2 regions of the Pseudoalteromonas sp. UCD-33C genome follow, and region 1 is predicted to be linked to the other one. Evidence: predicted binding sites of a transcription regulator. Region 1 holds the regulator's gene; the other holds the start of a gene.

Region 1 (3,217 bases):
CTGCAATCGTTGTTTGCTCTGCAGTATGCGGAACAATCGTCAGCTTAAAGCGATTTTGCTCAACCTCGTTGACGGTTAAGCTAATGCCATCAATACACACCGAACCTTTGTACGGAATGTACTTCATTAAATCATTGTCTGTGCTTAACCAGTACTCGGTTGCACGAGCATTAGGACTAATACTTTCGACAGTCGCAATACCATCAACATGCCCTGACACTAAGTGCCCACCTAAGCGAGAAACCGGTTGCATGGCTTTTTCGAGGTTAACTGTTTGACCTTTTTTATAATGTGCAAACCCAGTTAAGCTAATTGTTTCGTTTGATAAGTCAGCACTAAAACCATCGCTATGTTTAGCGACAACCGTTAAACACACACCATTGGTGGCAATACTGTCACCGAGCTTGACGTCTTTCATATCCAAATTAGGGCTTTGAATACGAATAGCTAGATCACCTTGCTTTTGTGTTAGTTCAACAATTTTACCTGTTGCTTCAATAATTCCAGTAAACATAGTGCTACTCTTTATTTTCAATGTCTGTGGCTTGCTTTGCTTTTATCGCTGTTAAGCGAATATCATCGCCAATCATCACTGTATCAGTAAAGGTCAGTTCAGTGATATCACTCATCATGGTGACTTCTGCAAAGTTTAGTAAGCTTTTGCCCATATCACCTATTAACTTAGGGGCAATATAAACAATGTATTCGTCAATTAAATCTTGCTCTGCGAACACCCCTGCAAGGGTTGCACCCGCTTCGAGCCAAATATGATTAAATTGTAGTTCAGCAAGACGCTTTAAAACCGCCGATAAATCAACTTTATTGTTATTTGCTGGCACCACTTCGTGTTTAACAAAGTGAGGCCACTTGGTATGATTATCAAGCGACGTGGTAAAAATTATCACCGGGCTCTCGATGCTGAATAACGCAAGTTCAGGCGTTAACCTGTTTTGTGAGTCAATAATGATTCGGGTTGGTTGGCGCAAAGGCAACGAGGTTGGCATGGTAAATGGCAACTCATCAACACGGACATTAAGTTTGGCATTATCAGTAATAACGGTGTCTGCACCGGTTAGGATAGCACAGCTTTGCGCACGAAATGCTTGCACATCTTGGCGCGCCTTAGGGCCTGTTATCCATTTACTTTGGCCGTTATTTAGCGCTGTTTTACCATCTAAACTACATGCCATTTTACAAGTCACATATGGCAATCCAGATTCCATACGCTTTAAAAAACCTTTATTTAAATCGCGCGCTTGTTGTTCAAGTAAACCAGATGCAACGCTAATACCGGCGTCAGCTAAAATTTGTAGGCCGCGACCACTCACCGCAGGGTTTGGGTCAACCATAGCTGCAATGACCTTACTTACACCTGCTGCTTTTAAACCTTCGGCACAAGGTGGAGTGCGCCCATAGTGACTACAAGGCTCTAAAGTCACATATGCAGTGGCGCCTTTCGCGTTGTCGCCAGCTACAGCCAAGGCATTCACTTCAGCATGGCCCTGCCCTGCTAATTGATGAAACCCTTCACCGACTATTTCGCCATCTTTAACCAAAACACAGCCAACATTCGGGTTTGGCGTCGTAGTAAAACGACCTTGTTTAGCAAGCTCAATGGCACGCGCCATGTAAGCTGTATCAAGCTCTGTAAACGACATGATTAATCACCTAAACGAGCGATCTCTTCACCAAACTCGCGAATATCTTCAAATGAACGATAAACCGATGCAAAGCGCACATAGGCTACTTTGTCGAGTTTCTTTAGTGACTCCATGATGCATTCGCCAATTAAATGGCTAGAGATTTCACGCTCACCCGTAGCACGAAGTTGAGATTTAATAATGTTAACGACTTCATCGACCTGCTCAGTGCTCACTGGGCGTTTCTCTAAAGCGCGATGCAAGCCATTCAGTAATTTGTCTTCATTGAATGGTTCGCGGCTACCATCTTGCTTGATGACTCTTGGCATCACAAGTTCAGCGCCTTCAAAGGTGGTAAAGCGCTCATGGCATTCGTTACATTCACGTCGACGTCTCACTTGGTGACCACCGCCAACTAGTCGAGAATCAATTACTTTAGTATCTTTTGCGGTGCAAAAAGGGCAATGCATAGGGTTCAACTTCCGTTTATAAAAAACAAAAAAAGGCCGCTTAGTAAGCGGCCTTTATAATAGCAAAAAACAACGCTATTGTTATCTTAATTACGGTTTAACTAGTAATTAAGCGTAAACTGGTAATTTTTTACAGATAGCTTTAACTTTCTCTTTTACTTCTGCTTGTACAGACTCATCGTTGATGTTGTCTAGTACGTCACAGATCCAGCCTGCAAGCTCTTTTGACTCAGCTTCTTTGAAGCCACGGCGAGTAATAGCCGGAGAACCAATACGAAGACCAGACGTTACAAACGGTGAACGTGGGTCGTTTGGTACTGAGTTTTTGTTTACAGTGATGTTTGCGTTACCTAGTGCAGCGTCAGCATCTTTACCTGTGATATCTTTATCGATTAGGTCAAGAAGGAATAAGTGGTTGTCTGTTTTACCAGAAACAACTTTATAGCCACGCTCTTGCAGTACTTCAACCATTGCTTGTGCGTTCTTAACAACTTGCGCTTGGTACGCTTTGAATTCTGGTTGTAATGCTTCTTTGAAAGCAACCGCTTTAGCAGCGATGATGTGACATAAAGGACCACCTTGACCGCCAGGGAAAACAGCGCTGTTTAGCTTTTTGTAGATCTCTTCATCTCCACATGCAGAAACGATTAGACCGCCACGAGGACCTGCTAATGTTTTGTGAGTTGTTGTTGTAACAACGTGTGCGTGAGGGATTGGGCTTGGGTATACACCAGCCGCGATAAGACCAGCAACGTGAGCCATATCTACGAATAAGTATGCACCTACTTTATCAGCGATTTCACGGAATTTAGCCCAGTCAACAACGCCTGAGTATGCAGAGAAACCAGCGATGATCATTTTTGGCTTGTGCTCTAATGCAAGTGCTTCAACTTGAGCGTAATCAATTTCGCCTGTTTCGTCGTTTAGGCCGTATTGAATTGCATTGTACGTTTTACCAGAAAAGTTAACGTGTGAGCCGTGAGTTAAGTGACCACCATGAGCTAAGCTCATACCTAGTACTGTATCGTGCGGCTGAAGAAGAGCTTGGAAAACAGCTGCGTTTGCTTGTGAACCCGCATGTGGTTGAACGTTAGCGTAATCTGTGCC
Region 2 (3,217 bases), on a different contig from region 1:
CCAAAAGCTTATTTGTTTGCTATTGTCGGTGCTGAAAAGCTTTTAAAGATGGTCCCTGAAGGTACTCATGACCATAAAAAGTTCATCAAACCTGCACAGCTTATTGCATGGGCAGAAGAAGCGGGATTAAAAGTACGCGCCAGTACCGGCCTTAACTATAACCCGTTTTCTAAGCAGTACAGCTTAAATGATGATGTAAGTGTTAATTACATCCTGCACTTTGAGAAACTAGCCTGATGAGTGGTGTACAAACACCCTCTATCGATTTTGATGCTTTTATCTTTGATTTAGATGGCACACTACTCGATACCGCAGATGACTTAGGTGGCGCATTGAACCGCGTGTTAGCAGATGCCAATGTGGCGCCTGTTGCTGAGCATGTTTATCGCCCTGCTGCGTCTAACGGTGCAAATGCATTATTAGAAGTAGGGTTTGGGGATAAATGGCCCGAACTTGAACAACTCGCCTTGCGCCAGCAGCTTCTTGACTACTACGCCGAAGATATTGCTGTGCACAGTAAATGTTTCAATGGCATCGAACAGCTTTTAATTGCACTTGAGCAAAACAATATTAAGTGGGGCATTATGACTAATAAGCCCGGCTTTTTAACTGAGCCCTTAGTGCAAGCTATTCCCTCCTTGCGTGATGCAAAGGCAGTTGTGAGTGGCGATACATTAGCTGTGTCAAAACCATCACCGGATCCACTATTACACACTGCTGAGATCTTAGATGTTGATCCGAGCCGTTGTTTGTATATCGGTGATGCTGAACGTGATATTCAAGCTGCAAAAGCGGCCAATATGTACAGCGCAACAGCGTTATGGGGTTATATACCCAGTGTAGACGCTGCACTTGGCTGGCAAGCGGATTTCAATTGGCAAACGCCAATAGATGGTTTTAACCATATATAGTGTTATTTGATAACTGAAACACCATATATTGTGATTTGATTTACTTTTGAGCATTCATTGATGATAAAAAAATCAGTCAAAATTTATTTTTAAAAACGGTAAATTTTCTGGATCTTTTGTTGATTTCTACAAATTTCGTCGTCTATGAATGTTCAAAGGTTAATGGTCACTAACACAATGCGTTTATCCAATAGTTATCCACAAAGTGGGGCAATTCTATCCCTTGCAAAACAGCGCAGACCACACTATCTTGTGATCTGCAATTTAAACAACACCAGATATTGTGGCTAAATGTTATTCAATTAGATCACCCTGGCGTTTAATAATAATAATTACATAAAGAATACCTTTGTCTTTACAACTATAATTTCCCAAGGAATACAGGCAAAACTATGAACCAACAGCTATCTGTAAGCAAACGTGACGGCCGTAAAGAGTCACTTGATCTAGATAAGATCCATCGCGTGATCGCTTGGGCCGCAGAAGGTCTAGAGAATGTGTCTGTCTCACAAGTTGAATTAAAATCACATATTCAATTTTATGACGGCATTCGTACCGATGACATTCATGAAACAATCATCAAAGCTGCAGCTGATCAGATCTCTAAAGATACGCCTGATTACCAATACCTAGCTGCTCGCTTAGCTGTATTCCATTTACGTAAAAAAGCGTACGGTCAATTTGAGCCACCACGCTTATACGATCACATCACGAAATTAGTTGAAGACAAGCGTTATGATCAACACCTACTTGTTGATTATACCGAGCAAGAAATTGACGAGTTAGATGCTTACATCGATCACAACCGTGACTTAAACTTCAGCTACGCTGCTGTAAAGCAACTTGAAGGTAAGTATTTAGTTCAAAACCGTGTTACTGGTGAAATCTACGAAAGTGCACAGTTTTTATATATCTTAGTGGCTGCAAGCTTATTCTCTGATTATCCAAAAGAGACACGCCTTGATTACATCAAGCGTTTTTATGATGCAGTATCTACATTCAAAATTTCATTACCTACCCCTATCATGGCAGGTGTACGTACCCCTACACGTCAGTTCAGCTCATGTGTACTTATTGAATGTGGTGATAGCCTAGATTCTATCAATGCAACATCGTCTGCGATTGTTAAATACGTTTCGCAACGTGCGGGTATTGGTATTAATGCCGGTCGCATCCGTGCCCTTGGTAGCCCTATTCGTAACGGCGAAGCGTACCACACAGGTTGTATTCCGTTTTATAAGCACTTCCAAACAGCAGTTAAGAGCTGTTCACAAGGTGGTGTTCGTGGCGGCGCAGCAACGTTGTTCTACCCACTTTGGCACTTAGAAGTTGAAAACCTACTTGTTCTTAAGAACAACCGTGGTGTTGATGATAACCGTGTACGTCACCTTGACTACGGTGTGCAGTTCAATAAATTAATGTATAGCCGTTTAATCAAAGACGATTACATCACATTATTTAGCCCTTCAGATGTACCGGGTCTATACGATGCATTCTTTGAAGATCAAGCAAAGTTTGATGAGCTATACATCAAATACGAGCAAGACGAGTCAATTCGTAAAAAACGTATTAAGGCGATTGAGTTATTCTCAATGTTTGCACAAGAGCGTGCGAGCACAGGTCGTATCTACTTACAAAACGTTGACCACTGTAATACGCACAGCCCGTTCATCTCGACTGTGGCACCAATTCGTCAATCTAACTTATGTTTAGAAATTGCATTACCAACTAAGCCACTTAGCAATGTAATGGATGAAGAAGGTGAAATTGCACTTTGTACGCTGTCGGCGTTTAACTTAGGTGCAATTGAATCACTTGACGAATTAGAGGAACTTGCTGAACTTGCAGTACGTGCTCTTGATAACTTACTTGATTTCCAAGACTACCCTGTTCCTGCGGCGAAAAACGCAACTATGGGTCGTCGTACGCTAGGTATTGGTGTTATTAACTACGCGTACTACTTAGCGAAAAATGGTAAGCGTTACTCAGATGGCAGCGCAAATGCCCTAACTCACAAAACATTTGAAGCAATTCAATATTACCTAATGAAAGCATCAAATGAGTTAGCTAAAGAACGTGGTGCGTGTCCTAAATTTAACGAGACAACGTATTCTCAAGGCATTATGCCAACAGATACTTACAAGCGTGACCTAGATCAGTTCTGTGAAGAGCCGCTTCACTTAGATTGGGACTCATTACGCGAAAGCATTAAAGAGCACGGTATGCGTAACTCTACGCTATCTGCCCTAATGCCTTCAGAGACATCATCGCAAATCTCTAACGCAACAAATGGTATTGAACCACCA

What was found. Region 1 encodes NrdR, which represses ribonucleotide reductase genes. Its sites were predicted from a motif close to AAACACNANATNTNGTGTTT; they were not measured.
Region 2: the regulator NrdR is predicted to act here: its motif matches at 1,181-1,200, upstream of nrdA (class 1a ribonucleoside-diphosphate reductase subunit alpha).

The regions. Positions count from the first base shown of each region.
Region 1 is NZ_LJTB01000005.1:17,529-20,745, forward strand. Features, by position in the region: gene AOG26_RS11715 (riboflavin synthase) at 1-514, opposite strand, end outside; gene ribD (bifunctional diaminohydroxyphosphoribosylaminopyrimidine deaminase/5-amino-6-(5-phosphoribosylamino)uracil reductase RibD) at 519-1,658, opposite strand; gene nrdR (transcriptional regulator NrdR) at 1,661-2,110, opposite strand; gene glyA (serine hydroxymethyltransferase) at 2,219-3,217, opposite strand, start outside.
Region 2 is NZ_LJTB01000002.1:460,714-463,930, forward strand. Features, by position in the region: gene ubiG (bifunctional 2-polyprenyl-6-hydroxyphenol methylase/3-demethylubiquinol 3-O-methyltransferase UbiG) at 1-237, shown strand, start outside; gene AOG26_RS05385 (HAD family hydrolase) at 237-911, shown strand; gene nrdA (class 1a ribonucleoside-diphosphate reductase subunit alpha) at 1,304-3,217, shown strand, end outside.